DNA from 3 places in the Serratia sp. TSA_130.1 genome. Region 2 is predicted to be linked to each of the others. Evidence: predicted binding sites of a transcription regulator. Region 2 holds the regulator's gene; each other region holds the start of a gene.
The links. The regulator Fur, encoded in region 2, represses iron uptake genes when iron is present. The targets are predictions, from matches to a motif close to ATAATAATGAGAACNACTATCAA.
Positions count from the first base shown of each region.

Region 1: a site for Fur is predicted at 4,129-4,151, ahead of fes (enterochelin esterase). Genes of this name have one in related genera too.
Region 3: a site for Fur is predicted at 2,175-2,197, ahead of ACUTQY_RS02200 (siderophore-interacting protein). Genes of this name have one in related genera too.

Region 1 is NZ_JBQZFS010000012.1:21,782-29,009, reverse strand. Features, by position in the region: gene ACUTQY_RS24445 (condensation domain-containing protein) at 1-172, shown strand, start outside; gene ACUTQY_RS24440 (YncE family protein) at 220-1,452, shown strand; gene ACUTQY_RS24435 (TonB-dependent siderophore receptor) at 1,673-3,955, opposite strand; gene fes (enterochelin esterase) at 4,238-5,617, shown strand; gene ACUTQY_RS24425 (MbtH family protein) at 5,592-5,798, shown strand; gene ACUTQY_RS24420 (enterobactin synthase subunit F) at 5,831-7,228, shown strand, end outside.
Region 2 is NZ_JBQZFS010000002.1:860,802-868,029, reverse strand. Features, by position in the region: gene chiP (chitoporin ChiP) at 1-1,173, shown strand, start outside; gene chiQ (ChiQ/YbfN family lipoprotein) at 1,219-1,545, shown strand; gene ACUTQY_RS10900 (beta-N-acetylhexosaminidase) at 1,559-4,216, shown strand; gene fur (ferric iron uptake transcriptional regulator) at 4,465-4,911, opposite strand; gene fldA (flavodoxin FldA) at 5,241-5,780, opposite strand; gene ybfE (LexA regulated protein) at 6,044-6,331, opposite strand; gene ybfF (esterase) at 6,588-7,228, opposite strand, start outside.
Region 3 is NZ_JBQZFS010000001.1:467,999-475,226, forward strand. Features, by position in the region: gene cbl (HTH-type transcriptional regulator Cbl) at 1-639, opposite strand, end outside; gene ACUTQY_RS02190 (gamma-glutamylcyclotransferase) at 939-1,634, opposite strand; gene chaB (putative cation transport regulator ChaB) at 1,885-2,112, opposite strand; gene ACUTQY_RS02200 (siderophore-interacting protein) at 2,243-3,061, shown strand; gene chaA (sodium-potassium/proton antiporter ChaA) at 3,354-4,457, shown strand; gene lpxO (lipid A hydroxylase LpxO) at 4,494-5,396, opposite strand; gene phoH (phosphate starvation-inducible protein PhoH) at 5,632-6,420, opposite strand; gene efeB (iron uptake transporter deferrochelatase/peroxidase subunit) at 7,139-7,228, opposite strand, start outside.

The DNA of each region.
Region 1 (7,228 bases), on a different contig from region 2:
TCTGGCCGGGAAGAAATCCCTGCGGGTGATGATGACCTATCGCCAGGATCACTACAGCCGGGAGCAGGCCACTCTGATCGCCGACGGCGTTCAGCACGTCTTTACCCAGTTTGCACAGCACATCGCTGGCGATATCGCTCTGGCGGCGCTGCCTCCCGGGCCGCAGGCATGACGTTGTTTCACTCTAACCGAAAGCATGATTTTCAAGGAGATAAAAGGATGTCTGGAACCCTAGCAACCCCGCGCGCGTTACTGTCGCTGCTGGTGGCGGCCTCTCTGGTGGTCGCCGGCGCCGCGCAGGCGGACGATGCCGGCATCAAACCGCAGGACATCAAGCGCCAGGCGCTGTCGTCGGCGGTGGTGGAGATGGCCTACAGCACCTCGCAGCAGGCGCTGTTCGTCAGTGCGCCGGACTGGAAGGAAGAAGCGCGCTCCCGCGTGCTGCGGCTGGATCCCAACACCCTGGCGATCAAGGCGGAGATCCCGCTGAAGGTGAAAGGCTTCGGCGTGGCGCTGAACGATGCGGGCAACCGTTTGTACCTGACGCAGGCCTTCAACGGCGAAGTCGGGGTGGTGGACACCACCACCAACCATGCGCTCGACAGCATCAAGCTGCTGGATAAAGCGGTGCTGGAGCAGGCCTACAAGCAGGCGGGCATCAGCGGCAAGCGCCTGGATTTCCTGCTGGCGGAGCTGAAGAAGTTCAAGATCACTGAGGACTACCTGTACCGCATCCGCGAGATTAAATATGACGCGCAAAGCGGCCGCCTGTTCCTGCCGGGGCTGGGCTTCGGCGTCGACAGCGTGCTGTACGTGGTCGATACCAAGGCCGGCAAGCTGGAGAAAGTGATCCCGGGCTTCGGTTACAACGCGGTGGGCATCACGCTGGATGAGAAGGGCCGCAGAGTGTTCGTCTCCAACATGCAGGGGCAGGTGATCACCCTGAACGCCGACACGTTGGCGATCGCCGCCACGCACGAGGTGCAGGCCGATCAGTTGCTGAACCTGGTGTATGACCCGGCGAGCAACCGCCTGTTGGGCGTCGATCAGGGCATCGACCGCGACGACTACCGCAACCATCATCTGGGGCGCGGCTACGTGAAGCGCAGCAGCGGCCACCGGGTGTTCGCGCTGGATGCGGACAGCGGCAAGGTGCTGGCCAGCGAACTGACGGATGAAGTGCCGATAGGTCTGCTGCTCGACGAGCGCAGCCAGCGGCTGTATGTCGCCAACCGCAAGGGCGTGCGCGTGGATCACGGTGCCGGGACGCTGACGGTGTTCGACGCCAAGACCCTCAAGCGCCTGCAAACCGTAGACCTGCCGCCGCACCCTAACAGCCTGGCGTTGGATCCGAAAGGCGATGCGCTGTTCGTAACGGTGAAAAACGACGGCGCTGCCACCAAGGCCGGCACAGCCGAAAGCGTGGTGCGCATTCAGCTACACACCAAATAACTGAATGGAAAGATAAAAAAAGGGCGCCGCGGCGCCCTTTCTCGTGGCTGATAAAGGAGGAAAAAGCGTGGTTTTTCCTCCTTTGTGGTTATCAGCCGAAAATCAATGAATTGATTTTCCTTGTTTTCTATCTGTCGCCTAATGAAAGCCCGGCAACGTCATCCGCTTTGTCATTTACCTCAAGGGGTGCTGAGCACCCCTTTGTCGTTGGTTCATGTCATCAGAAGTGGGTGTTGATGCTCATGTAGTAGGTGCGGCCCGGTTCGTTGTAGGTGGCCGCGCCCGCACCGGCGATGTTGATCGCACCGGTGTTCGGATCGCCGACGTTCTGCGCGTTGCCGGCGCGGAACTGGCGTTTATCGAACAGGTTGTCGATGCCGGCGGTGAGGCTGACGTTTTTGGTCAGATCATAGGTCGCGCTGGCGCCGACGACGGCGTAAGGGCTAACCTCGCGGGTTTCGCCGCCGGTGGCCGGTTTACCCTGGTAGTTGTACTTCTTCGGCTTCTGACGGCCGTACCAGGTCAGGGTGGACTGCATCGACAGATCCTGCGTGGCCTGCCAGCTGAGGGTCGAGTTGACGGTGAACTTCGGGATCACCGACAGGTAATCGCCGGTGGTCTTGTTCTTGTTCTCGATCATGTAGGTGGCGTTGTTGCTCCAGGTGACGGTCTCGCTGACCGGCACGTTCAGCGAGCCTTCCAGCCCTTGCACCACCGCCTTCGGCACGTTTTCCCACTGATAGACCGCCGTGCCGGTGCTGCTGGTGGCGATGCGGGAGTTACCCGCTTCAATCTTGTTGTGGTAATCGTTGCGGAAGTAGGTCACGCCGGCCAGCCAGCCGTCGTTATGGAACTCCAGCCCGATCTCTTTGTTGACGCTGGTTTCCGCCTTCAGATCGTCGTTGCCGAGCAGGTAGCAGCCGTTTCTGGTATCGCTACCGGCGCATCCCTGGCCTTTGCTGTACAGCAGATAGTTGCCGTTGGTCTGGAACAGGGTCGGGGCTTTATAGGAACGCGCGATGCCCATCTTCAGCGTGAAGTAGTCGCCCAGTTCCTGCGACAGGTTCAGCGCCGGGCTCCAGTTGTTGCCGGATTCCGAATGCAGATCGTAGCGCAGACCCGGCGTCAGCATGGTGGTGTCGGTCAGTTCAATGTTGTCTTCGGCGAACAGCGAGAAAATATGCGCGGAAGCGTAAGGGCTGCGCGTACCGGTCGTCATGCCGGGAATGGTGCCGCCCATCAGCGTTTGGCTGGTGGAGGTGCCGTCCTTCATGCGTTGCTGGCTCCATTCGGTACCCAGCGTAGCGGTCTGTGAAACGCCCAGCTCGAACGGCACGCTGACTTCGCTGTGTGCCAGGAAGTCGTCCAGCTTGGTGGTGCCGAAACCGGTGTTCTTGGTATCGAAGATGCCTTCGGTGCCGCCGGCCAACCCTTCGTTTATACGGGTGTTGCGGGTGCGTTCGAACTGCACGTAGTTGTTGGTGCTCACGCCGTTGTCCCAGGCGCCGCGGTGGGTCAGGCCGAAGGTTTCACGGTAGATGCGGTTGGTCTCTTTGCCGTAGTTGCTCTGCACCAGGGCGTTGGTGTTGGTGTTCTGAGTATCGCCGGCGTACAGGTTGCCCTGGCGGCCATAGGCGTATTCGAACTCCAGCGACTGCAGATGGGCGAAATCCCAGTGCAGCAAGGCGTCGATGTTTTTATCGACCACCCCTTCGCGCCCGGCGGGCACGCTGTTGGCGTAGGCGCCGACGCGTTCGGATTTGTGCGATTCGTTAATGTCCCAGGCGTCGGCCTGCGTTTTGCTGTAGCCGCCGAACAGGCGGAAGCTCAGGGAATCGCTCAGCGGGCCGGACAGGCTGAAATCGGTACGCTTGGTGGCGCCTTCCTGCTTGTGCTGCGGCACGTTGAAGTAGCCGTTCAGCGAGCCGTGCAGCGCATCGCCGGCCTTCTTGGTGATGATGTTGACCACGCCGCCCGCGGCGCCGTTGCCATAGCGCGCCGCAGCCGGGCCGCGCAGCACTTCGATGCGTTCGATCATTTCCGGCGGCACCCAGGCGGTATCGCCGCGTGAGTCACGTTCGCCGCGCCAGCCCTGACGCACCGAGTTGCGGCTGGAGGCCGGTTTGCCGTCGATCAGAATCAGGGTATTTTCCGGGCCCATGCCGCGGATATCGATCTGGCGGTTGTTGCCGCGCTGGCCGCTGGTGGAGTTGCCGGTCAGGTTAACCCCGGGCATGGTGCGGATCAGTTCGCTGATGTCGCGCGCCGGCGGGCGTTTCTTGATCTCGTCGGCGGTGATGGTGGATACCCCCGGCGCCTGCAGGTTCTGCCGGGCGGCGGTCACGACGATGGTGTCTTCGCCGCGCGGCTTTTTATCCGCTGTGCCGCTGTTTTCTTCCGTGGTGGGGGTGTCGGTCTGCTGCGCGGCGTTGGCGAACGCGGACGCGCCCAATCCCAAGCCGATAAGAGTGGCCAAAGAATAACGTGATAGCTTGCTTTTCATTTGAGTGTCCTACCTTGCTGCCCTCCCTCGCCGAATGGGGGAAAGGCGGTTGTAGTTTTTGTGTAGTCGGAATAGAAAATCGGCTGCGGCAAGGGATGCCATTGATGTATCCCCGATCCCTGTCCGTTGCGCGCAATACCAGCACGATCTCCAAGCCTTACACACTATTGCAAATGCAAATTATTATCAATAGTATTTGGCCTACAGTGTGTTCGGGCGGTGGCCGGCGATAGGGAAAAGTCGACGTTCCCGGTGCCGCCAACTACAAAATGGGTAGGCGTTGTGAATACAGAACTAGAGTCAGAAAGCAGCAGATTATTGGCCAGCAGCAATGCGGGCAGTCCAGGGTGGTGGTTGACGGTGGCACGACGCGGTACGCCATGGGTAGAACCGGCGGGTAACGGCCGGTGGCGAACCACCTTTTTCTGGCGCGATCCGCAGGGATGCGAATTGACTTCCGCCTACCGCCGGGTGTGGATCAACATCAACTGCCTGACCGACCACCATCAGCCGAATCCGCCGCAAAGCCTGCTGCGTTTGGCCGGTACCGACGTATGGTACTGGCAGACCGAGCTGAACGGCGCCTGGCGCGGCAGCTACTGCTTTATTCCTTGTTTTGACGAGCGGCCGCCGGCGTTCAGCGACGACGACGCGCACGCCAACATGCACAACCTGCGTCACTGGTGGCACCAGGTGTTCGCCTGCGCCACTCCCGATCTGCTCAACCCCTATCGCTCCTGGCAAAGCGCCAGCGGCCACAGCGTTTCCGGTCTGCACATGCCGGATGCGCCGCCGCAGCCGGTGTGGCGCTCGTTCGATGAGTATGAGATCGCCAGCGGGCGCTGCACGCCGCCGCTGCCGGCGCGTTTGCAGCGCCATACCTGGCAGAGCGAGCGTCTGGGCAACAGCCGCGATGTCTGGATCTACACCACCGGCGACAGCAAGCCGGCCGAACGCCCGCTCGCGATCCTGCTCGACGGCCAGTTCTGGGCGAAGCAAATGCCGGTCTGGGCGCCGTTGATGCAACTGACCCGCGAGGGGGCGTTGCCGGAAGCGGTGTATGTGCTGATCGATATTATCGATCTGCCGCACCGGGCGCGTGAGCTGACCTGCAAGGACGATTTCTGGCTGGCGGTGCAGGAAGAACTGATGCCGCAACTGGCCGAATGGGCGCCGCACAGCGACAATCCGGCCGAGACGGTGGTGGCGGGGCAAAGCTTTGGCGGCCTGGCCTCTCTGTACGCCGGGCTGCGCTGGCCACAGCGCTTCGGCGCGGTGATCACCCAGTCCGGCTCCTATTGGTGGCCGCGGCGCGACATGCTGCAGCTGCCGAGCATTCCCGACGACGCCTGCTGGCTGATGCAACAGGTCGAACGCCACGGCCTGGGCAACCACGGCGCGCTGAAGGTATTTATGGAAGCCGGTACGCAGGAAAAGCTGGTGCATCAGGTCAGCGGGCAAATGGCGGCGCGCCTGAGCGAAGCCGGCCATCGGGTGTACTACCGGGTGGTGGAAGGCGGGCACGACGCGCTGTGCTGGCGCAGCGGCCTGACCGACGGGCTGCAGGCGGTGTGGGCTTCCGCTTTCGCCACCGCTTATCCGGCATCGGTAACGACGGCGGCACAAGGAACGCAGGATGGAAAGCCTGAATCCGTTCGATGATCAACAGCAGCGCAGCCTGGTGCTGCGCAACGTACAACAACAATACAGTTTGTGGCCGGATTTCCGCGCCATTCCACCCGATTGGACGATCGTATTTGGCCCGGCGGCGCGCACCGAGTGCGCCGAGTGGCTGGAACAGCATTGGCAAGATATTCTGCCGGTCGCAGCACGCAAGGCGTGACCGGCGCCTGGTAATCACGGGAGCAATAAGCAGTGTCACACACCCCTAACTCTCTCAGCGGCCCGGCGCTTGCGGGCGAATGGCCGCTGGTCGCGGCGCAACCCGGCATTTGGGTCGCCGATCAAATCTCTCCGCATCGCAATGCTTACGCGGTGGCGCATGCCATCGAACTCAACGGCCCCGTCGCCGTGGAGCCCCTGCTGCAGGCCATCACCCGGGGTCTCGGCGAGGTGGACATGCTGCGGCTGCGTTTTGCGGAACGCGACGGCGTGCCGGTGCAATGGCTGGATGACTCGCTGGCGGTGCATGCGCCGGAACTTGTCGATCTGACGACGTCGTCGGATCCCGAAGCCGCCGCTCGCGCGCTGATGGATATCGATCTGGCGAGCGATCTGCGCGCCGGCAACGGCGCACCGCTGTATCGCCATGTGGTGATGCGCCTGGCGGACGATCGCTGGTTCTGGTATCAGCGTTATCACCATCTGCTGGTGGACGGTTTCAGCTTCACCGCCATCGCTCGCCGCGTGGCGGCGATTTATACCCATCTTTGCCGCGGCGACGCGCTGGAGCCGACGCCTTTCACGGCGTTCAGCGACGTGGTGGCGGAATACCAGGCTTACCGGCAGGCGCCGGCCTGGCAACGCGACGCCGATTTCTGGCGCGAAAAAGCGCGGCAGCTGCCGCCGCCGGCCACGATCTGCCCGCAGCCGCTGGCCGGGCAAACGCCCACGCCGCGCATCCACCGGCTGGAACAGCGCTGCGATCCGCAGGCCTTCGCCGAACTGGTGCAGCGTGGCGCGCAGCAGAAGCTGAACGCCGCCGATATGGCGGTGGCGTTGGTGGCGCTGTGGGTATCGCGCCTGAGCGGCCAACCGAGCTTCAGCGCCGGTTTTATCTTCATGCGCCGTACCGGCTCGGCCGCCCTGTGCGCCGCCGGCCCGGTGATCAATGTGCTGCCGATGGAGATGCATCTCGAGCCGCAGGCCACGCTGTATGAGGCCGCCGCACGCATCAGCCGCGAGCTGAAAACGGTGCGCCGCCATCAGCGCTACGACGCCGAACAGGTGCAGCGCGATCTGGGGCGCATCGGCGACGGCGAACCGCTGTACGGCACGGTCTTCAACTTCAAAATGTTCGATTACCAGCTGGATTTCGCCGGCATCGAGGGCATTACCCACGATCTGGCCTCCGGGCCGGTGCGCGATCTGGAGATTGCGCTGTTTATCGATGAACACCACCAATTGAAGGTGGAGCTGCTGGCCAATGCCGAACGTTACAGCCGCCAGGAGCTGCAGGCGCACCTGCAACGGTTGCCGCTGCTGCTGGCGCAGTTCGCCGCGCAGGCAACGTTGCCGATCGGCGAGGCCGATATGCTGACCGCCGACGATCGCGCGCTGCTGGCGCGGATCAACGACACGGCGCATCCGGTG
Region 2 (7,228 bases):
CTGAGCCTGGATTTCGCGTCGGGCTACGCCTGGGACATGTTCGGTCTGGATGTCGGCACTTTTACCGCCATCGAACTGGCTGAATCCAGCGCCAGCGGTCACCCGAACGAAATCGCGTTCTCCTCGAAGAACCGTACCTACGACGAAGACTACTCCGGTGATAAAGGCGGTATCAGCCTGTACAAAGCCGCCGCCAAATTCAAATACGGCCCGGTCTGGGCGCGCGCCGGCTATATTCAGCCGAGCGGCCAAACCCTGCTGGCGCCGCACTGGAGCTTTATGCCGGGCACTTATCAGGGGGCTGAAGCCGGCGCCAAGTTCGACTACGGCGATGCCGGCGCGTTGAGCTTCTCCTACATGTGGGCCGACAAATACAAAGCGCCGTGGCATATCGAGATGGACGACTTCCGTCAGAACGACAAGAAAACCCGTGTCTCCTACCTGCACTCGCTGGGCGCCAAGTACGATTTCAAAAACGATCTGGTGCTGGAAGCCGCTTACGGCCAGGCCCAGGGGTACGTGAATCAGTACTTCACCAAGGCGTCTTACAAATTCGATCTGCTGGGCAACCCGCTGACCACCAGTTACCAGTTCTATGGCGCGGAAGACCGCATCAGCAACAAGAACGATCCGAACAGCATCTATGACGGCCTGGCCTGGCTGCAGGCGTTGACCTTCGGTTACACCACCGGCCAGTTCAACTGGCGTCTGGAAGGCACCATGGTCAAGGCGGAAGGCAATCAGGGCTTCTTCCTGCAACGTATGACCCCGACCTACGCCTCGTCAAACGGTCGCCTGGACGTGTGGTGGGATAACCGCTCCGACTTTAACGCCAACGGCGAAAAAGCGGTGTATGCCGGCGTGATGTATGACCTCAGCAACTGGAACCTGCCGGGCATGGCGGTCGGCGGCTCTTACGTTTACGCCTGGGACGCCAAGCCGAGCACCAACCCGATCTACGATCAGAGCCAGCGCCTGAAAGAGAGCGCCTGGAGTCTGGACGCGATGTACACCATCCAGGAAGGGCGAGCCAAGGGCACGCTGCTCAAGCTGCATTACACCCAGTATGACAACCACACCAACATTCCGAGCTGGGGCGGCGGTTACGGCAACATCTTCCAGGACGAGAAAGACGTCAAGTTCATGGTCATCGCGCCATTCACCATCTTCTGATGCGTTCCCCGGCCTTGCCGCCGGGGCAGTTAAGGGAATTCAACGATGAAAAAAATCATGCTGATGTTGGCGGCCGCTGCGGCCCTGAGCGCCTGTGCGCAACCCGCTGCGCCGCCGGAAGACGCCAGGTTGAAACAGGCTTACAGCGCCTGCATCAATACCGCGGAAGGCTCGCCGGAGCGTCTGCAGCCGTGCAAGGCGGTGCTGAACGTGCTGAAACAAGAGAAACAGCACCAGCAGTTCGCCGCGCAGGAAACGGTACGGGTGATGGATTATCAGAACTGCATTATGGCGGTTCACAGCGGTAACGGTCAGGCTTACGACGCCAAGTGCGGCAAGCTGTGGCAAGAAATTCGCGATAACAATAATTAAGAAGGACGAGAAGATGAACGCATTCAAACTGAGCGCACTGGCCGCCTTGACGGCAACGATGGGATTCCTGGGCGGCATGGGGAGCGCCATGGCCGATCAACAGCTGGTGGATCAGCTGAGCCAACTGAAGCTGAACGTGAAAATGCTGGATAACCGCGCCGGGGAAAACGGCGTGGATTGCGCGGCGCTGGGCGCAGACTGGGCCTCATGCAACCGGGTGTTGTTCACCCTGAGCAACGACGGGCAGGCGATCGACGGCAAAGACTGGATCATTTATTTCCACAGCCCGCGCCAGACTCTGCGGGTAGACAACGATCAGTTCAAGATCGCTCACCTCACCGGCGATCTGTACAAGCTGGAGCCGACCGCCAAATTCAGCGGTTTCCCGGCCGGTAAGGCGGTGGAAATCCCGGTGGTCGCCGAATACTGGCAGCTGTTCAGAAACGACTTCCTGCCCCGCTGGTATGCCACGTCCGGCGACGCCAAGCCGAAAATGCTGGCGAATACCGACACCGAAAATCTGGATCAGTTTGTGGCGCCGTTTACCGGCGATCAGTGGAAGCGCACCAAGGACGACAAAAATATTCTGATGACGCCGGCTTCGCGTTTTGTCAGCAACGCCGATCTGCAGACGCTGCCCGCCGGCGCGCTGCGCGGCCAGATCGTGCCGACGCCGATGCAGGTGAAAGTGCACGCGCAGGACGCCGATCTGCGCAAAGGGGTATCGCCGGATCTGAGCACGTTGGTCAAGCCGGCGGCGGATGTCGTCAACCAGCGTTTCGCGCTGCTGGGCGTGCCGGTTCAGGCCAACGGTTACCCGATCAAGACCGACATCCAGCCGGGCAAGTTTAAAGGCGCGATGGCGGTGCCGGGCGCTTATGAGCTGAAGATCGGCAAGAAAGAGGCGCGGGTGATCGGCTTCGATCAGGCCGGGGTGTTCTACGGGTTGCAGTCTATCCTGTCGTTAGTGCCGACCGACGGCAGCGGCAAGATCGCCACGCTCGACGCCAGCGATGCGCCGCGCTTCCAGTATCGCGGCATTTTCCTCGACGTGGCGCGCAACTTCCATAAGAAGGATGCGGTGCTGCGCCTGCTGGATCAGATGGCGGCTTACAAGCTCAACAAATTCCACTTCCACCTGAGCGATGACGAAGGTTGGCGTATCGAAATTCCCGGCTTGCCTGAGTTGACGGAAGTCGGCGGCCAGCGCTGCCACGATCTGAGCGAAACCACCTGCCTGCTGCCGCAGTACGGCCAGGGGCCGGATGTCTACGGCGGTTTCTTCACTCGTCAGGACTACATCGACATCATCAAATACGCCCAGGCGCGCCAGATTGAGGTGATCCCGGAGATCGACATGCCGGCGCACGCCCGCGCGGCGGTGGTCTCGATGGAAGCGCGCTACAAGAAACTGCATGCCGCCGGCAAAGAGCAGGAGGCCAACGAGTTCCGCCTGGTGGATCCGACCGATACCTCCAATACCACCTCGGTGCAGTTCTTTAACCGTCAGAGTTACCTGAACCCGTGCCTGGATTCCTCCCAGCGCTTTGTCGACAAGGTGATTGGCGAGATTGCCCAGATGCATAAAGAAGCCGGCCAGCCGATTAAGACCTGGCACTTTGGCGGCGACGAAGCGAAAAACATCCGCCTGGGCGCCGGCTACACCGACAAGGCGAAACCGGAACCGGGTAAAGGCATCATTGACCAGAGCAATGAAGACAAGCCGTGGGCCAAGTCTCAGGTGTGCCAGGTGATGATCAAAGAGGGCAAAGTGGCCGACATGGAGCACCTGCCGAGCTACTTCGGCCAAGAGGTCAGCAAGCTGGTGAAGGCGCACGGCATCGACAGAATGCAGGCCTGGCAAGACGGCCTGAAAGACGCCGAGAGTTCGAAGGCGTTCGCCACCTCGCGCGTGGGGGTCAACTTCTGGGACACCCTGTACTGGGGCGGTTTCGACAGCGTCAACGACTGGGCCAACAAAGGGTATGAAGTGGTGGTCTCCAACCCGGACTACGTCTATATGGACTTCCCTTACGAGGTGAACCCGGACGAGCGCGGTTACTACTGGGGCACCCGCTTCAGCGACGAGCGCAAGGTGTTCAGCTTCGCGCCGGACAACATGCCACAGAACGCGGAAACCTCGGTTGACCGAGACGGCAACCACTTCAACGCCAAGAGCGACAAGCCGTGGCCGGGGGCATATGGACTTTCCGCTCAGCTGTGGAGCGAAACCCAGCGCACCGATCCGCAGATGGAATACATGATCTTCCCACGCGCGCTGTCGGTGGCGGAGCGCGCCTGGCATCGCGCCGGTTGGGAGCAGGACTATCGCGCCGGCCGCGAATACAAAGGCGGGGAAACCCACTTTGTCGATACCAAGACGCTGGAGAAAGATTGGCTACGCTTCGCCAATATTCTGGGCCAGCGTGAACTGGCCAAGCTGGACAAAGGCGGCGTGGCTTATCGTCTGCCGGTGCCGGGCGCTCGCGTGGCGGGCGGCAAGCTGGAGGCGAATATCGCGCTGCCGGGGTTGGGCATCGAGTACTCCACCGACGGCGGTAAGCAGTGGCAGCGCTATGATGCCAAGGCTAAACCTACGGTCTCCGGCGAAGTACAGGTGCGCTCGGTCAGCCCGGACGGCAAACGCTACAGCCGCGCCGAGAAGGTCTAAGAAGGGCGGTGCGGCCCGCAGTTTTGGCGGCGGGCCGCATCATAACGAAGGGGGAATGCGTTCGCCCGCGCGTGTCGGCGCAAGGCGGACGTTGTAGTGAGAGTAGTACGTGGAGTCGCTGTGCCGCTGCAATTGTGGTATTTCATGACATGATTTTCCCCGGCTGGTCCGGGGATTTTTTTCCCGCTGTACGGCGGGCATAAAAAAACCGCCTCAAAATGAGGCGGTTTTTCATAGCCGGTCAGGGCTTATTTCTTGTCGTGCAGCGTTTCGTCTTCGCGACAGTCACCGGTTTCACAGTGGCCGTACAGGTACAGACTGTGGTTGGTGAGCTTGATGCCGTGCTGCTTGGCGATGTCACGCTGGCGCACTTCGATGGATTCGTCGCTGAATTCGATCACTTTGCCGCAATCCAGGCAAATCAGGTGATCGTGGTGATGCTGTTGGGTCAGCTCGAACACGGACTTGCCGCCTTCGAAATTGTGACGTGTCACAATGCCCGCATCGTCAAACTGGTTCAGTACGCGATAAACCGTCGCCAGCCCGATCTCTTCGCCCATATCAATCAGTTTTTTGTACAAATCTTCCGCACTGACGTGATGGCATTCCGGATTTTGCAGTACTTCCAGGATTTTGAGTCGCGGAAGCGTGACTTTTAAGCCGGCCTTCTTCAATGCGATGTTGTTGTCGGTCATGCGAATTCAGTCCTGTTACTATGCTAATCAAGTTGAGGCGTACTCGCCTGTGGCATCGGTCGGCACAAAGAGTTAATGCGTCTCATTATAGAACCGGTTGTACTAAATGGAAACCGCCGGTTGTTAACAAAGATATAATTGCACTATTGCATGTTTTGCATGCAACGCCTTGATGGATGGGATAAACCGATATCTCAGTCTACCGTGACGGGGTGGGAAGTTACAAATCTGTAGCTTCTATCGCAGCAATCCCTGTTGCCGATGACGGCCCTGTCGGCACACTATGCACTTTACAGGGCCTTTGTTCAACCTTTCGCCAGTCCCGGCGTTTAGCCGACGATATCGGCCAGGCTCAGCTCTTCGACGATCTGTTTGACCCAGGCGTCGACACGCTCGTTGGTCAGCTCCGGCTGACGGTCTTCGTCGATCGCCAGACCGATGAAGTGGTTGTCGTCCGCCAGGCCTTTGGAGGCTTCGAAGTGGTAGCCTTTGGTCGGCCAGTGGCCCACGATGGCCGCGCCGCGCGGTTCGATGATGTCGCGGATGGTACCCATCGCGTCACAGAAATATTCCGCGTAGTCTTCCTGGTCGCCGCAGCCGAACAGCGCCACCAGTTTGCCGTTGAAATCGACGTCTTCCAGCGTCGGGAAGAAATCGTCCCAGTCACACTGCGCTTCACCGTAGTACCAGGTCGGGATGCCCAGCAGCAGGATATCGAACCCTTCCAGGTCTTCTTTGCTGCTTTTAGCGATGTCATGCACTTCAGAGACGTCGTCGCCAAACTGTTTCTGGAGAATTTTCTGGATCATTTTGGCAATGTTTTCGGTATTGCCAGTGTCGCTGCCAAAGAAAATGCCTACAGTAGCCATATCGCGTATAACCTTTAAATTCAAGTAATTGCATTACTCGATGCCAGCACTGCCGCCGCTGACGCCGATTAAAATGATGCCATGGCAAGAGCCGTTCGCCGCGGGGGGCGGGCGCCGACAGGCGCAGTCTCTTACCGGTAAATGCGTATCATGCCAGAAAGTGGCGCCGGGGTTTTATCGCATTTATGCGATGCCGGAGATGAAGAAAAGCGTGTCGATCCGGCGTTGTCCTTAACGCCGCGCCGCGCGTGCGGCCGAAGAGATCAATGTTCCGGCTGTTCTTCCGCCAGTTGCGCCAACAGCATCTGCTCGATGAGTTCGCTGCGGCTGATGTTGCGCTGTTCCGCCAGTTTGTTCAGGGCGTCCACCGCATCCGCGTTGATTTTCAGCTCTACGCGCCGCAATCCACGCACTTTATCGCGCCGTAACTGATTGCGCTTATTGATTCTAAGCTGTTCATCGCGGGAAAGCGGGTTGGTTTTCGGGCGCCCCGGACGGCGTTCATCTGCGAACAGATCCAGCGTCGTGCGATCCGTTTGTTCTTTTGCCATAGGTAGCGGTACTGCAAGGGAGTTTGCATCAAAAAGCGCTCGCACGCTTCCGGAGGCATCGGTTAACACACTTCGGGCCAATAAACCCTAACCCAAATTCACCCCCGACCCGGCGTTCGCGAACGCGCTGGCGCGGCGGCAAAATTATAGCGCGCCATATTACCCCAGCAGATGGAGCGGCGACAATGCCTAACTGCGGGCTAAACGCGCTAAGCCGTTATCTTTAGCGCGTTTTTTCGCCAGGTGAGCGTATTTTTCAGGCTTCGTCGAGGAAACGGTGGATGGCACGCAGCACCGCCTCCGGTTTTTCGGCATGCACCCAATGGCCGGTGCCGGCAACAACGTGCGCGCGGGCCTGCGGGAACTGGCGGGCGATGTCCGCACGGTAGCTGTCCTGCACGTACGGCGACAGGCCGCCGCGAATGAACAGGGTCGGGTGCGGCCAGGCCGGCACGTCCTGCCAGCCGGTGATGTCATCATAGCGCTCAATCAGCACCGGCAGGTTGAAGCGCCATTCGCCGTTATGGAAGGACTTCAGCAGGAACTGGATCACGCCTTCTTCCTGCAGGTAATCGCGCATCAGCTGGGCGGCGGCCTGGCGCTGGGTGATGCCGGCGGCGCTGACGGCCTTCAGGGCGGCGAAAATCTCGTCGTGACGTCGGGTCTGGTAATTCACCGGCGCGACGTCGATGACGATCAGCTTGGCGACGCGCTCGGGCGCGATGGCGGTCAGCGCCATCGCCGCTTTGCCGCCCATCGAATGGCCGATGACGATCGCTTTCTCAAGCCGCAGTTCGTCGAGCAGCTCCAGCAGATCCTGCGCCATCGCGGGGTAGTTCATCTCGTCGGCGCGCGGGGAGAGGCCGTGGTTGCGCAGATCGACCTTAATTACGCTGT
Region 3 (7,228 bases), on a different contig from region 2:
CGCTTTGAACGCCGCATCCAGCTTCGCGCGCCCGGTAATGCCCTGGCGGTAAGTGATCAGCGGCAAGGTGCTGAGCATCTCCAGCGTCACCTGCGGCTGACGCGTCAACTCATGCCCTTCCGGCACCAGGATGGTGTGATGCCAGCGGTAGTAAGGGAACGCCGCCAGCGATTCGTCACTCATCAGCCGTTCGCTGGCGATGCCGATATCGGCTTCTCCGGCGGCCAACATCGAGACGATCTCCTCAGGGCTGCCCTGATTGAGCACCACCCGCACCCGCGGATAAAGCGCGCGAAACTCTTTGATCACCCCCGGCAGACTGTAACGCGCCTGAGTGTGCGTCGTTGCGATATGCAGCTGCCCCGAGTCGTTGCTGCTGAAAACGTCCGCCAGGCGACGGATGTTGTTGGCGTCGTTGAGAATGCGCTCCGCCACCACCAACAGCTCTTTGCCGGGTTCGGTCATGCCCAGCAGCCGTTTGCCGCGGCGAATGAATATTTCAATGCCCAGCTCTTCTTCCAGCTCGCGAATATGCCGACTGACGCCGGACTGCGAGGTAAATAACGTATTGGCGACCTCAGTCAGGTTGTAGTTGCAGCGCGCCGATTCACGAATAATTTTTAATTGTTGAAAGTTCATCCCCGTCTCCCTGTTTCTTCCAGTAGCGTTAGCCATATTGATACGGAGTCCGACGAGTCTGAACAAATAAGAAATAACCTTTACTTATGCAATTTAATACTAAGTCGATCATTCTGCTTCGCAGGTGGGGTGGGAAACTGACAAAAAACAGCTAATGACTTTAAAAATAACGGGATAGATAACCACAATAAAAGCATGCCTTAAATCACTGTGGAAATTAAGTTATTAAATATAGGCATTAGATATAAAAAAGGGCTCAGCATGCTGAGCCCCTCACCGTTCGTATTCCCGCAGCAGCCTCAGGCGGTGGCCTCGCTGCCGATGCCGCCGGTGCGGTTCTGCTGCAGCCACTGCTGTACACAGCGCACCAGATCGCCGATGCAATCATCCTGCATGCCGTGGTGCTTCAACTCGTTATCCAGCGCAAACAGATATTGCGCGTTGGTGCCCAGCGGGCCGCTGGCGCTGGCGATCAATGGCGCAATCACCTGGTAGCTGGTGTCTTCTTCAAACAGCGGATGCTGCGGGTTCATCACGAACACCAACGCAGTAACCTTCTCGCCGCCATCCAACTGCAGCTCGCACCAGGTGGGCACGTAGCAATCGGTCACCATTTCGCGCTTCCAAAGCAGCTCCAACTCTTCACGCAACTTGCTTTCCGGCAAACGAAACGCCAGGCCCGTGGTGTGGCCGCCGGCTTTTAACGCCAGCATGCGCCCCGGCTGATGCAGCGTGCCGCGCCCGGCGGTCAAGCGCATGCAGAACGCCCGGTGCCAGCCCTGCAGCGTGGCCGGCCGCACTTCTTCCGATTCGAAAACTGGATTCCACATCAGCGAACCGTAACCGAATATCCATACGGGGCTGTGATCCGGTCGGCGCGATAAGGTGCAATCCAACGAGGCTGCACGCTGTTCAGGCGTCAGCAACAACGACTCCTCAATAGCGCCGAATGCAGTTTTGCAATCCGCTTTTTGCAGAAAATCTCGCGTTAACACTGATATTACCTCCCGGGAATACGATTTCTCGCCTTCCCTCGCCACTGCTGAACCTTTGATGTTTTATTTTCGGCTGCGGATTTTTATTAATTCAATCACCGCGCCTTATAAGAATGACCTTATTCTTTTCCTGACGTGCAATCAAGTTACAAAGCGGCGTTAAAGTGAAAAAGTATTTGTACTGAGCAGCAATAATATTAATTGCCGGGCTCCACATAATGTCTGCGCGATTTTACTGCGTGATAATTCGTTACTTTTTATGCCAGCGTTCGTCGTCGCCCTTGCGATAGCTTTGCTTGACCGCCGCCCAGGCCACCTTATGCGCCGTCTCTTCCCGGCTGTCGTCACCGCGCCGCTCATCGGGATCCCGGTATTGTTGCCAGGCGCTGTTGAACGCTTCTTTATAGATCGCCTGCGCATGTTCCGGCAGCACATGCTTAACGTTGTCCGGCAAGTCGTTCGTGCTGTGGTAGGGCATATGGCCTCCCCTTTCAGGATGAGTGAACCTTAAGCCTAGCCCACATGCGGTTTCGTCTCAATTAGCAAACAATTCTCATTATCAAACGACATGTTATACTCACCGCCAAACGAACTATAAGGAGAATCCCGTGACTACCGAAGCCCCTCGCTCACGCGCCCCCTACCTGATCGCCGTCAGCCGCGTACAGGACATGACGCCGCACCTGCGCCGCATTACCTTTACCGCTCCCGATCTGCGTTACTACCCGGCCAATGCCGCCGCTGCACACATCAAAGTCTTTTTGCCGCTCGCCGGCCAGACGCAGCCGGACCTGCCGACGCTGACCGAAAACGGCCCGCGTTGGGCTGCGGACGCCGTGCGCCCGATCGTGCGCACCTATTCCATCCGCGCCGTGCGTCCGGAACTGGCGGAAGTGGACATCGAGTTCGCCATTCATGATCATCAGGGCCCGGCGGTGGACTTTGCACGCCAGGCGAAAGCCGGTGATAAAATCGGCATCAGCAACCCGGGCGGCCCCAAGCCGATGCTGCCGGCCGCCGACTTCTACTGCCTGGCGGGCGATCCTTCCTCACTGCCTGCGCTGGCCGCACTGCTGGAAAACCTGCCGCCACACAGTGCCGGACGCGCTTTCGTCCGCGTCGACAGCAACGCTGACGTCATTGACCTGAAGAAACCCGCCGACGTTGAGGTCAATTGGGTCGTCGGCGGCACGGAGAAGACCGACGAGTTGGTCGCTCGGTTCCGCGCGCAGTCCCTGCCGCAGGGCGAAAGCCACTTCTGGCTCGCCGGTGAAGATCGCCTGGTGGTAGAGCTGCGCCGCTACCTGCGTCGCGAACGTCAATGCGATCGTAATCGTCTTTATGCCGTGCCTTACTGGCGTGAGGGGCTAAATGAAGAGGGTTACCACAATAAACGGCATGAAATCATGGACAACATTGACGACTGACGGTCTCATTTTCCTTGATTAACCACGAGCTAAACAAGTAAACACGACTTTTCTCAAATCTAACGCTAAAAATTGGCGTTATTGCGTAAAAGTAAGTAAATAAAACCGCACCCCGTGCGGTTTTTTTGTTACCCTGATCACATAAGCAAGCAATTGCTTTCTCAGATAAAACAACATCACACCGGCGCCGCGGGTGTATCCTAATATAAAATACCTACTGGAAACGCAACGTTGCCGTATCACGGCGACCGGCGCTGACGGGCTACGCTGTTTGAGAAGGAGTGCCACCCTCATGAAGTCGCAACACGATCCTGGCCGATCCACCAAATCTCGCCACACCGAATACTCGCTGATCTTCCCTATCGCCGCGCTGGTGGTGTTAAATCTATGGGGCAGCACCGATAACTTTCTGCTGATCGTCGGCATCAATATTCTCGCGCTGGTGGGGATCCTCAGCAGCGCCTTCAGCGTGGTGCGCCACGCCGACGTGCTGGCTCACCGATTGGGCGAACCCTACGGCTCGCTGATCCTCAGTTTGTCCGTCGTGATCCTCGAAGTCAGCCTGATTTCCGCGCTGATGGCCACCGGCGACGCCGCGCCGGCGCTGATGCGCGACACGCTGTACTCCATCATCATGATCGTTTCCGCCGGCCTGGTCGGCTTTGCGCTGCTGCTCGGCGGGCGCAAGTTCGCCACCCAGTACGTCAACCTGGGCGGCATCAAACAGTATCTGATGGCGATTTTCCCGCTGGCGGTGATCGTGCTGGTGTTCCCGAGCGCGCTGCCAGGCGGCAACTTCAGCACCGGGCAAGCGCTGCTGGTGGCGTTGATCTCCGCCGCCATGTATGGCGTGTTCCTGGTGATCCAGACCAAAACCCACCAGAGCCTGTTCGTGTACGAGCATGAAGACGACGATGGCGACCCGCACCACGGCAAACCCTCTTCCCACAGCAGCGCCTGGCACGCCGCCTGGCTCATCGTGCACCTGATCGCGGTTATCGCCGTCACCAAGTTCAACGCCAATCCGCTGGAAGGCCTGCTAACCAAGATGAATGCACCGGCGCAGTTCACCGGTTTCCTGGTGGCGCTGTTGATCCTGTCGCCGGAAGGCCTGGGCGCGCTGCGCGCCGTGTTGAACAATCAGGTGCAACGCGCCATGAACCTGTTCTTCGGTTCGGTGCTGGCGACCATCTCCCTGACGGTGCCGGCGGTGACCATCATCGCTACTCTGACCGGGCAGACGCTGATCTTCGGCCTGCAAACGCCGCATATCGTGGTGATGTTGACGGTGTTGCTGCTGTGCCAGCTGTCGTTCTCAACCGGCCGCACCAACGTGCTGAACGGCACCGCCCACCTGGCGCTGTTCGCCGCCTACATGATGACTATCTTCGCCTGATCAAAAAGGGGCGCACTCTGTGCGCCCCTGCCTTCGTTATACCGAGAAGAATATCGCCGCGGCGATCCCCCCGAACAAAATCCACTTGATGATGTAATAACCGGTGCGGTTCCAGGCCTTCAGGCGTTTTCCCACCCGGCGTATCGCATAGATATATTTGAACATCTTGTTGACGCCGCCGGTGCGATCGCCCTCTTCATTCGGCGCCGTGGCGGCGCTCATCAGGTTGCGCCCCAGCCAGTGATTCACCGCCTGCGCCCAGCGGTAGCGCATCGGCCGTTCGATGTCGCAGAACAGGATCAGACGATTCTGCCCGCTCTGGTTTTCCGCGTAGTGCAGATAGGTTTCATCGAACATCACCCCTTCACCGTCGCGCCAGCTGTAGCGCTCACCGTCCACCTCAATGAAGCAGCGGTCATCGTTGGGGGTAATCAACCCCAGGTGATAACGCAGCGAACCGGCGTAAGGATCGCGGTGGCGCGGCAAACGGCTGCCGTCCGGCAGTTCGGCGAACATCGCCGCCTTGACCGAAGGCAGGCTGCGCAGCAGTTCCGTGGTCTGCGGACACAGGGTCATGGCGGAAGGATGGCTGTCTTCATACCATTTCAGATAAAAGCGCTTCCAACCGGTCTTGAAGAACGAGTTGAAACCGGCATCGTTGAATTGATCGGACGCTTTGATCTGCTGGATCTCCATCAGCTTCTGTCCTTCGTCGCGGATGGTTTCCCAGTTCTCCCGCAGTACCGCCAGCTCAGGGAACTGCTCCGGCTTCAGGTACGGCGTAGTCGGCACACGAGAAAACAGATACATGAAGACGTTCAGCGGTGCGGTAAAGGTGGAATGGTCAGACAGCTGCCGCCAAACGTTGTAGCGCACCCGTCCGCGGTAATGCACATAGACGACGCATAAAATAAGCAAAATCAGAATGATATATTTCATGTTTGAATCGCAGCAAGGAACCCACACTCAATGCGCCGCGCGGCGCACACCCCAGAAAATGTCCTTTTGGCGGCGCAGGCAAACTGCGCGCCAATCTGGAACCCATTAATCATTAACGCTAACTCAACGAAAATCTATACAGAAAACCACAATAATTTACACAAAGGTTAAACGAGAGGGGAAATGGGGGGCGATAAAAAAGGCCGCCGAAGCGGCCTTTCCATTAGCGGATAGGTTAACTGTAAGCGTTTAGCGTGCGCTGGCACAAAGCGGAGCGCACGCAGTCCTGTTTTTCAAAGCGGATAACGCCGATCATCTCGTCCTCTTCGAAGCGCTCCAGGGCATCGCTGAGACCGGATTTCACGCCGCGCGGCAGGTCGCACTGGGTCACGTCGCCGTTAACGATAACCGTCACGTTTTCCCCCAGGCGGGTCAGGAACATTTTCATCTGGCTGGCGGTCACGTTCTGGGCTTCATCCAGGATAACGACCGCATTTTCGAAGGTGCGTCCGCGCATATAAGCGAACGGCGCAATCTCTACCTTGCCGATTTCCGGGCGCAGGCAGTACTGCATAAAGGAAGATCCTAAACGACGTACCAGAATGTCATACACCGGGCGGAAATAAGGGGCGAACTTCTCGGAGATATCCCCCGGCAAGAAACCGAGGTCTTCATCCGCCTGCAAAACAGGACGGGTAACGATAATCCGATCCACCTCTTTATGGATCAGCGCCTCCGCCGCCTTGGCGGCGCTGATGAATGTTTTGCCACAGCCGGCTTCGCCGGTGGCGAAGATCAGCTGCTTATTCTCTATGGCTGATAAGTAATGACCCTGAGCTTCGGTTCTAGCCTCGATGGGTGAGCTATCGCGCTTGTCTCGCGCCATGCCGATAGACTCGACTCCCCCCATTTGCACCAGCGAGGTCACAGACTCTTCTTCCAGCTGGCGATGACTACGAGCGTCACGACGAATAACGCGTTTCGCTTCACGACGTGCTTTGATCACTGCTTTCTGTCTACCCATAGTGGCACCTTACAGTTTGTTTCACCTACCGCAACGGCCAGGCCGTGCGATTATGTTTCACACACGTATTAGGTTTTGGCCTCCTCCGAGCCAATAAGAGCCAAGGGACAATGTGAATTGACGGCAACGTTTAAGCGCCGTTGCTTCACGGGACAACGCGGACTGCATCAATAAACGTGGAGTAAAAAGTGGTGAGATTCGGTAGCGATAAGAGTGCGGAGTTGCCGGTAAAAGAGAGTCGGAGAGAGAACCCTCGTTACAACGAGAAATCAGGGGAGATGTGTTATTTTTTCTTTCCAGCCCAACCAAGGACTTTACCATTAGCGATCCCCGCAGTGATATTTACAGCTTCAAGCTGTGCACCGTGTGAAAACTACCGCCAGATGATTACAGTATAATGACATTCAATCCTGTCGCGTTACTAAAATGTAAAAAAATTTTATATGTTTGGTTTTTAGTTATCGCTAAAACACTATATCACGCGCGACACGTCATTCCATAAAAATTTTTAACATATAAGTTTCAACGAATTACAATTAAAAACCGCGAATGACACTTTGGTTTCTTGATTAAATTTTGCACAACCAAAAGTCGGCGTGCCCTTCAGATTTTTTAATCCGCAGGCGACGGATTGAATTGAACTCCGTCGCTTAATGTCCCGCACAATAGGCAAGTCAACGTAAAACGAGGCAGGCGAGCCCGCCTCGTCATTGCGGGTTCAGGCCTTGAGCAGGCCGCTGGCCAAATAATCGCCGCGTTCTTTCACGCCCGGCAGCACGAAGAAATACCCGCCGCCAATCGGCTTGAT